3 regions of the Mesorhizobium sp. WSM4850 genome follow, and region 2 is predicted to be linked to each of the others. Evidence: predicted binding sites of a transcription regulator. Region 2 holds the regulator's gene; each other region holds the start of a gene.

Region 1 (3,274 bases), on a different contig from region 2:
CTGCAGGATGAAAACCTCGGCGTTCCGTTCTGCGGCCACCGCCAGCGCTTCCTCGAACTGCATGGCGCTCGCCGGACCGATGGCGCCGTCTATCTCGATGCGCAGCGCAGTCCTCCCTTGGCCGTTTGCTTCTCCTGTTGCTGCGGAAGAAGAACAAACAGCCACAGCGGCTACAAAAGCCGCGGCAATCAGGGCTACACGCGCGAGTTTCACGCTCAAAGCTCCCTATCAGGGATATGGGCTCGATTTTGCCAAAATCCATGCTGCGTCGCGGCGGTGAAGCTGATCCATGGCAACCTTGCGTTGTGCCTAAACCGGTTGGCAGGAAACGGGTGGTTTGTGTGCGCTGCTTCACCCATCTGATGGCAGAAGCCGATGAAGCCAGAGGAGCAGAGCTATGACCATGCACACGGTTCCAGCAGCAGCGGTCCGATCGGCGGAAGCGCGCGTCGCCGGATATGACTGGCAGGCACTGGCCGAGGAGATGAGCTTCTATGGCTGCGCGGTGATGGAAAAGCTGCTGACACCAGAAGAATGCCGGGAGATCGCCGGGCTGTATCCCGACGAAAGCCATTTCCGCAGCCATGTCCACATGGCGCGGCACGGCTTCGGCAAGGGCGAGTACCGCTATTTCCGCTATCCCTTGCCCGAGCTGATCGGCGGCTTGCGCACCGCGCTCTATCCGCGCCTTGCCGCCGTCGCCAACGACTGGAACGAACGCATGGGCGTCGCGCAGCGCTACCCGGACGAACACGCCGCGTTCCTCAAGCAATGCCACGAGCAGGGCCAGACGCGGCCGACGCCGCTCCTGCTGCAATATGGTCCCGGCGACTTCAACTGCCTGCATCAGGATCTCTACGGCGAGCTTGCGTTCCCGCTGCAGGTGGCAATCCTGCTGTCCGAACCGGATAAGGATTTCACCGGCGGCGAGTTCGTGCTGACCGAACAGCGCCCGCGCATGCAGAGCCGCGCCGAGGTGGTGCCGCTGCGCCAGGGCGACGCAGTCGCCTTCGCGGTCCACAATCGTCCGGTCCAGGGCAGCAAAGGCAGCTACCGCGTCAATCTCAGGCACGGCGTCAGCCGGATTCGCTCCGGCCTGCGCCATACCGTCGGCATTATCTTCCACGACGCGAAATAGGGCTGTCCCTGCGTGGAGGCGACCAGCAACTTCGTGCCAAGGGGATCAGTTGTCGGAGTCGGCGCCGCCCCTCATCGCCCTGCCGGGCACTTCTCCCCGTGTGACGGGGAGAAGGGACTGGTCGCACCGTGGCGGATATTCTGCAACGCTGGTGATTGGCGAAACCATCGATGAGAGCGCCCCTCTCCCCGTCACTATACGGGGAGAGGGTGCCGGCAGGCAGGTGAGGGGCAGCGCAAAGCTGAAGCGATTGGCTGCCGAACAATTCTTCAGGCAACCGCGGCAATCGCGGAAAAATAAAAAATCTCACCCGCAAAGATCTTTGTCATCCGATCGTTAACCAAGGTTCATACGGTGAGCGATGTTGTTTCTCTGACGGCGTTCGTTCGCCGGGCGGATGACTGTCGATATCTGCCAAGACTGAAAAGTAGCTATTTGTTCGCGCGTCGGGGGTCGCCATGATGTTTCCAGCAAGCTTTGCATCACTGCGGCGCAAATCGGCGAAGATAAGCGGCGCCATCGCGCTTGCTGTTGGCTTGATGGTCGGGGCCGCTGCGCAGGCTGAGCCTATCCGCGGCGCCGGATCGACACTGGCCGCCCCGATCATCGGCAAATGGGCAACGGCCTACGAGAGCGCCCGCGCCGACGGCGGGGACTATGTCTCGCCCGACTGGAAGGTCGACTACGAAATCGTTGGCTCGCTCGCCGGCGTTCTGCGTCTCGACCAGCCGGACATCGACTTTGCCGCGACGGATGCGCCGATCAATGCCGCCGAACTTGGGAAAGCTGGCCGCCAGCAGTTTCCGATCGTGATGGGCGCCATCGCCGTCGTCGTCAATCTCGACGGCATCGGCCCGGGAAGCCTTCGCCTGACGGGGCCGGTGCTGGCCGACATCTATCTGGGCAAGATCCAGTCATGGTCCGATCCCGCGATCAAGGCGGTGAATCCGGACCTGACGCTGCCCGATCTCAGGATCAGCGTTGTTCACCGCAAGGATGGCTCCGGCTCGACCTTTGTCTTCACCGAATACCTGTCGGCGGTCAGCGGGGAGTGGAAGGCCAAATACGGCGCCAATACACTGATCTCGTGGCCGCTCGGCACTGACGCGGAAGGCACACAGAACCTTATTCAAACCGTGCACGACACGAAGGGCGCGATCGCCTATGCCGAATCCGGCCAGGCCCAGCGCGCCAACCTTGCCTATGCGCTGATCGAGAACAAATCCGGCAAGTTCGTCAAGCCGGAGCCGGAGGGCGTGCAGGCTGCCGCGACATCGATCGACTGGGCGCAAACGACCGACTTCTTCGCTTCGCTGACCGATCGTAACGGCGATGCCGCCTATCCGATCAGCACGGCGGTGTTCGCGGTCGTTCAGGTCTCGGGCCGTTCGGAACATCGCTATCGCCGCGTGCACGACCTTTTCCGGCTCGCCTTCGCGCACGGCGCGGATGACGCCGCCGCGCTCGGCTACGTGCCGCTGCCGAAGGCGCTGGTCGCCCGGATCGAGCAATACTGGGCAGGGCAGGAGCCCGTCGGAAACTGAGCGGAACAACCAGGCTGCTGCTTGGCGCAGCGCCTGAACTGAACGTCATATCGCGCCGTGATGGCGGCTTGTTGGGGACTGCGTGACATGGACATCGATATCTTCAAGGACATCCTCGTGCCGGTGATCGGCGGGTTGGGCATCTTCATGCTCGGCCTCGACTTCATGGCCAACGGCATCCAGGCGCTGTCGGTCAACCGGATGCGCGCCTTTCTCGCCAGGGCCGCCGGAACGCCGATCAAGGGCGTGCTGGCGGGAACGCTGATCACCGGCGTCATCCAGTCGTCGACGGCGATGAGCGTCATGGTCGTCGGCCTGGTCAATGCCGGCGTCATCGCGCTTCGACCGGCGATCAGCGTGATCATGGGCGCCAATATCGGCACCACGCTCGGCAACGGGCTCATCGCCCTGCCGCTCGGTCCGCTCGGACTGATCCTGGCCGGCGTGTTCTCGCTGATTTACTGCTTTGCCAAAAGCGAGAAGGTCAAGAACATAGCGCTTGCCGGCATGGGCTTCGCGCTGATCTTTTATGGCCTCAACCTGATGACCGGCGGCCTGCGCCCGCTGCGCAATCTGCCCGAAGTCATGGCAC
Region 2 (3,274 bases):
CTGAATTTCCTGTCGGTCGCCGTCATCGATTATGCCGGACAAGTGGTCGCCGAGGAACAGCGCCGGCTGGACACGCTGACCATGTCGCGTGACGCGCTGATCGGCGAATGTGTCGCCATCGTCCGGCGCCGGCTCGAAGATCCCGACCTCGATGTCCAAAGTGTCGCCCGCATCGCGCTGGCGATCCAGGGCATCACCGATTCCCACGCGCGCGCCATGTTGTGGTCGCCGATCACGCCGCAGACGAACATCGCCTTCGCCGACATTCTGGAACGCGAGTTCGGCATCCCGGCCATCATGGAGAACGACTGCAACATGATGGCCGTGGCGCTGCGCTGGCGCCACCCGGATCGCTACCGCGACGATTTCATCGCCATCCTGCTCTCGCACGGCATCGGTATGGGGCTGGTGCTGAAGGGCGAGCTGTTCACCGGCACCCACTCCTCAGGCGGCGAATTCGGCCACATGATCCATCGGCCGGGCGGCGCGCTTTGCCGCTGCGGGCGGCGCGGCTGCGTCGAGGCTTATGCCGGCAACTACGCCATCTGGCGCAATGCAAGGCAATTGAGCGACAACGCCGAGCCGGTCGCCGATGTCAGCGACGCCGAGATGCGGGCCTTGGCGGCCCGGGCGCGCGAGATGGACGGACCGGAGCGCGAAGCCTACCGCAAGGCCGGCGAGGCGCTCGGCTTCGGGCTCGGCAGCCTGTTTGCGCTGATCGATCCGGCGCCGGTGGCCATGGTCGGCGCCAGCGCTGCCGCCTTCGACCTGATCGAGCCGGCCCTGCGCGAGGCCATCGCCCAGACCGCCGGCGGCCAGCATTCGGGTTCGATTTCCTTCGACACCGAGCCGAACGAGTTGCCGCTGATCCGCGAAGGCTGTGCCATGCGGGCGCTAAGCTTCGTCGACCAGGAGATTTTCGCGCCGAGCATCCAGGCACGAGCCGGCTCGGTCGGAAAGAACGTGGCTTGAAGGATTCCCGGGTCGCGACTTGGGGTGTGTTGAGATTCAGGTCAGGCCGAGTCGAGAATGGTGGGTTCCGAGAACCGGAGCGGAGCGTACTTTTGGGTACGTGAGCCCGCGCATGACCCCGAAATCGAGATCGATTTCGGAAAGGTCGTGCGCAAAATCAAAGTTCTACAGCGTCCTTTGCGTGCCCAACAGGGCGCGCGGCGCTGTAGGTAAGCGCGGTATCAGCCGTTCGCAGGCCGGCATCACCTGAATATCAGCACATCCCTAGCTAGTCTTCCCTGATCGCATAGCCGGCGCCGCGGATGGTTCGGATGACATCGGGCATGCGACCATTGTTGACCGCCTTGCGCAACCGGCCGACATGGACGTCCACCGTGCGCTCGTCGATGTAGATCGTCTCGCCCCAGACATTGTCGAGCAACTGACTGCGCGAGAAGACCCGGCCCGGGTGGCGCATCATGAATTCGAGCAGCCGGAATTCGGTCGGCCCGAGCCGGATCTCGCTCTTCTTGCGATAGACCCGGTGCGATTCACGATCGAGCATGATGTCGCCGACCTTGAGCACGCTGGACAGCACTTCCGGCTTGGCGCGGCGCAGCAGCGCCTTGACCCTGGCCATGAATTCCGGTGTCGAGAACGGCTTGACCAGATAGTCGTCGGCTCCGGTCGAAAGGCCGCGCACCCGGTCGCTCTCCTCGCCGCGCGCGGTCAGCATGATGATCGGCAGCCGCTCGGTTTCGGGGCGCACCCGAAGCCGCCGGCAAAGCTCGATGCCGGAAACCGCCGGCACCATCCAGTCGAGCACCAAAAGATCGGGCACGTTTTCCTGCAGCCGGATTTCGGCCTCGTCGCCGCGCGTCACCACCTCGACCTGATAGCCTTCGGATTCCAGATTATAACGGAGGAGGACGCCCAGCGGCTCTTCATCCTCCACCACCATGATGCGCGGCGCGATCATCGGCCGGTCACTCCTGTCATGTCGCCGGCGCCGACATCGTCGTTTCGTCGAGCTTCGGGCGATCCGCCGGCAATTGCTGCCCGGTCACGACAAAGTAGGCGTTTTCGGCGATGTTGGTGACGTGATCGCCGATACGCTCGAGATTCTTGGCGCAGAACAGAAGGTGCGTGCAGGCGGTGATGTTGCGCGGATCCTCCATCATGTAGGTCAGGAGCTCGCGAAAAACCGCCGTGTATTTCACGTCGATCTTCTGGTCGTCGGCGCGCAGTTCCTTCAACGCGCCGGCATCGCGCGACACATAGTGCTCGACCACGCCGCGCAGCTGCACAAGAACGAGATCCGCCATCGCATCGATACCGTGCGACAGATTCCGCGGCGTCGCGCTCTGCCCGACTGCGCTGACCCGCTTGGCTATGTTCTTGGCCAGATCGCCGATGCGCTCGAGATCGCCAGCCATGCGGATTGCGCCAACCACGGCGCGCAGATCCTGCGCCATCGGCTGCCGCTTGGCGATCAGCGTGATGGCGCTGTCATCGAGTTCGCGCTGCCGCGCATCCATGATGGCGTCGTCCGAGACGACGCGCTGCGCCATCGCATTGTCCGACGCAAGCAGCGCGCGGATCGAGGCCGCTACCATTGCGGCGGCGAGCTCGTCCATGTCGCGGATCAGCCGGTCGATGTGCTCCAGTTCCTCGTCGAAAGATGCGACGGTGTGTTCACCCATGGTGCTGTCCTCGTGTTCGAAATTCGCCGGACCGCTCAGCCGAACCGGCCGGTGATGTAGTCCTGGGTGCGCTTGTCGTCGGGGTTGGTGAACATCTTGTCGGTCGCGCCCTCCTCGACCAGATAGCCGAGATGGAACATCGCCGTGCGTTGCGACACGCGCGCCGCCTGCTGCATCGAATGGGTGACGATGACGATCGTATAGTTCTGGCGCAGTTCGTCGATCAGTTCCTCGACGCGGGCGGTGGCGATCGGATCGAGCGCCGAACAGGGCTCGTCCATCAGGATCACTTCCGGCGACACGGCGATGGCGCGCGCGATGCACAGGCGCTGCTGCTGTCCGCCGGACAGGCCAGTACCCGACTCGAGTAGGCGATCCTTGACCTCGTTGAACAGGCCGGCCTTCTTCAGGCTCGATTCGACGATGCCGTCCAACTCGGCCTTGGTCCTGGCCAGGCCGTGAATGCGCGGACCGTAGGCGACGTTTTCGTAGATCGACTTCGGAAACGGGTTCGGCTTCTGGAATACCATGCCGACGCGAGCTCGCAACTCGACGACATCGATTTTCGGATCGTAGACGTCCTCGCCGTCGAGCGTGATCTTGCCGCTCACCCGCGCGAT
Region 3 (3,274 bases), on a different contig from region 2:
ATCACGCAAATCGAGCGCGTTTCGACGCATGCGCCCCGGAGGGCGGCATCGCCGCGCCCCGGAGCTTTGTCATGTTGGAAACCCGTCAATTGGCTGAACATCAACCCAAACTCGGCGAATTCGGCTACGCCGGCGACGATCATGTCGTGCCTTTCGAGGTCGGCCCGCTCGACGTGCGCGGCCGTACCGTCCAGCTCGGGCCGATGCTCGACGCGATCCTCGGTCGGCATGACTATCCCGAGCCGGTCGCCCGCCTGCTGGCGGAAGCTTGCGTGCTGACGGTGCTGCTCGGCACCTCGCTCAAATTCGAAGGCAAGTTCATCCTGCAGACCCGCACCGACGGGCCGGTCGACATGCTGGTGGCGGATTTTTCCACGCCGCATGCGCTGCGTGCCTATGCCCGCTTCGACGCCGACCGGCTGGAGGCACTGACGTCTGCCGGCGAGACCTCGCAGCGGACGCTGCTTGGCAGCGGTGTCCTGGCGCTGACCATCGACCAGGGCGCCCACACGCAGCGCTATCAGGGCATCGTCCAGCTCGACGGCGAGACGCTCGAGGAGGCCGCGCGCACCTATTTCCGGCAGTCGGAGCAGATCCCGACCGATCTCAGGCTTTCGGTGGCCAAGCTGTTGACGCCCGGCATCGGCGGTGCCCGCGAGCAATGGCGCGCCGGCGGCATCCTGGCGCAGTTCCTGCCGCAATCGCCCGAACGCATGCGCGTGCCCGACCTTCCGGGTGGCGACGGCGATCCGCGCGAGGAGATCCATGATCCGGCCGACAATTCCTGGCAGGAACTGCTCGCGTTGCTTGGCACCATCGAGCCGACGGAACTGATCGACCCGACGATCGGCGCCGAGCGGTTGCTTTACCGGCTGTTCCACGAGCACGGCGTGCGCGTCTTCGGCGGCGTGCCGGTAGCCGACCAGTGCTCATGCTCCAGGGAGAAGATCCGCGGCATTCTCGGAGGCTTCTCCGCCGACGAGATCAGGGACAGCACCGAGGATGGCGGCATTCACGTCGCCTGCGAATTCTGCTCGAAGCAATATGACTTCGACCCGGCGGAATTTGCTGCGGCTCAATAGAATTGAAATCACCGACGAAGCGTTGGCGCTGCCCCTCACCCTTACCGTCTCCCCGTGAAGAACGGGGAGAGGGGGCGCCAGCGTTGCGACAGGTTGTCCAGTTGATAGATAGATGGGTTCCCTTTTCCCCGTTCACTATACGGGGAGAAGGTGCCGGCAGGCGGATGAGGGGCAGCACGACCTTCCGGCCATCTATCTCTCTCAGTTCACCGTCCGCCGCGTGCCCGGCAGGTCGAGCGAAAAGGCGGGGATGGCGACGTCGAACGTTTCGCCCCGCTTGTTGCGCATCGTGTAGTGGCCGACCATGATGCCGGATGGCGTCGAGAGTGGGCAGCCAGACGTATACTGATAACTGTCGCCTGGATTGAGTTCAGGCTGGTCGCCGACAACGCCGGCGCCGCGCACCTCCTCGACCCGGCCGGTGCCGTCGGTGATCTGCCAGTAGCGCGACAGAAGCTGCACGAATTCATCCGACTGGTTGTCGATGGTCACCTGGTAGCCCCAGACATAGCGGTTCTCCGAAGGGTCGGAGCGATCTTCCAGATAGAACGGCCTGACCTGCACTTCGATGTCGCGCGTGAGGGCGCTGTACATAAATCACTCCACACTATGCAGACGGAACATTCGACCCTCTCCGCAGTTCGGTCAACGGGGTGCGTCGCCTCGGTGTCTGCCATCGTTGCCCGAATTTGTTAAGCGCAGGTGCCGAACAACAATGTCATTTAAGTGACACGTGACAATGATGGTGTGCAGGGCCGGGGATGGTGTGCAGGGCCGGGCGACTCAGCATTCTGTCGAACTGTTGAAAACGGCTTCATGCGGCCGGTTTTTTCTGGAGCGACCAGATATTGATGGAATTGACAGTCACAGCCGCCTTGCTTTCCATAGTTCTGCTTGTTGTCAATCTCGCCAGCATCCTGCTCGCTTCGTTGAAGCTGAAGCGGCCTGGCAGGATCACGCCGCCAGCCGCCAAGGCGCCGCCGGTGTCGATCGTCGTGCCGTCGCGCGGCGTCGAGCCGTTTACCGAGGAGACGCTCGAGCGCGCCTTCTCGCTCGACTGGCCGCACTATGAGCTCATCTTCTGCGTCGCCCATGCCGACGACCCGGTGGTCGGGCGGATCACCGATGCGATCGCCCGCTTTCCGGCCGTGCCGGCCCGGCTGCTCGTCGGCGACGACCGCATCAGCGGCAATCCGAAACTCAACAATTGCGTGAAGGGCTGGGAGGCCGCGCGCCACCACTGGGTCGTCCTTGCCGATTCCAACGTCCTGATGCGGAGGGACTATGTCCAGCATCTGATGACGGCATGGCGGCAGGACACCGGCCTCGTCTGCTCGACGCCGATCGGCTCGCGGCCGGACGGGATCTGGGCGGAGGTCGAATGCGCTTTCCTCAATACGCTGCAGGCGCGCTGGCAATATACCGGCGAGGCGCTCGGCCTCGGTTTTGCCCAGGGCAAGAGCATGCTGTGGAACAAGCCATTGCTCGACGCCAATGGCGGCATCCGTGCGCTTGCTGCGGAGATTGCCGAGGATGCCGCTGCGACCAAGCTTGTCAACGGGCTCGGACTGCGCGTCAATCTCGTTGCCTCGCCGTTCGAGCAGCCGCTCGGCTTGCGCACATTTGGCGAAATCTGGTCGCGCCAGGCCCGCTGGGCACGCCTGCGTCGCGTCACATTCCCACTGTTCTTCGCGCCCGAGATCCTGATCGGAGCGGCGCCGCCGCTGGTGCTGGCGCTGGTTGCGGCAGCAGGCGCCGGTTTCAGCCTGCCGGCTACCGCCGTCGCCGTGCTGATAGTCGCCTATCTGCCGGAATGCGCTCTCGCCTCGGCCAAGGGCTGGCACCTGTCGCTGCGCATGATCCCGGCGATGGTTGCGCGGGACGTGATGCTTCCCGCCATCTGGGTGCGCGGCTGGCTCAGCGGTGCCGTCGACTGGCGCGGCAACACGATGACCATCCAAACCAGCGCCGTTGCGGAATTGGAAGAGTCGCCGTCGGGCGCCTGACCGCGCCGCTTTGCAGATCAGAGCGCAGCAGTTCGGCGCGTATCCCTATCTGGCGGCTAAGGCCTGCTCGATGTCTTCGAGCAAGTCGTCAGTGTCCTCCAGTCCGACGGACAGCCTGAGCGTGCCTGGCCCGATGCCAAGTTCGGCCCGCGCCTCGTCGCTCAGATTCTTGTGTGTCGTCGTCGC

What was found. Region 2 encodes PhoB, which activates phosphate uptake and scavenging genes when phosphate is short. Its sites were predicted from a motif close to TGTCATNNANCTGTCAT; they were not measured.
Region 1: a site for PhoB is predicted at 1,462-1,478, ahead of pstS (phosphate ABC transporter substrate-binding protein PstS). Genes of this name have one in related genera too.
Region 3: a site for PhoB is predicted at 1,799-1,815, ahead of AC0L2Z_RS11300 (ceramide glucosyltransferase). Genes of this name have one in related genera too.

What each region holds. Positions count from the first base shown of each region.
Region 1 covers NZ_JBVVPV010000039.1:15,562-18,835, reverse strand. Annotated here, with positions in the region: gene AC0L2Z_RS27245 (NfeD family protein) at 1-213, opposite strand, end outside; gene AC0L2Z_RS27240 (2OG-Fe(II) oxygenase) at 398-1,138, shown strand; gene pstS (phosphate ABC transporter substrate-binding protein PstS) at 1,597-2,682, shown strand; gene AC0L2Z_RS27230 (Na/Pi cotransporter family protein) at 2,770-3,274, shown strand, end outside.
Region 2 covers NZ_JBVVPV010000014.1:69,829-73,102, forward strand. Annotated here, with positions in the region: gene AC0L2Z_RS15945 (ROK family protein) at 1-972, shown strand, start outside; gene phoB (phosphate regulon transcriptional regulator PhoB) at 1,241-1,930, opposite strand; gene phoU (phosphate signaling complex protein PhoU) at 1,947-2,654, opposite strand; gene pstB (phosphate ABC transporter ATP-binding protein PstB) at 2,690-3,274, opposite strand, start outside.
Region 3 covers NZ_JBVVPV010000008.1:81,924-85,197, forward strand. Annotated here, with positions in the region: gene AC0L2Z_RS11290 (Hsp33 family molecular chaperone) at 72-1,082, shown strand; gene apaG (Co2+/Mg2+ efflux protein ApaG) at 1,284-1,676, opposite strand; gene AC0L2Z_RS11300 (ceramide glucosyltransferase) at 1,934-3,088, shown strand; gene AC0L2Z_RS11305 (O-succinylhomoserine sulfhydrylase) at 3,134-3,274, opposite strand, start outside.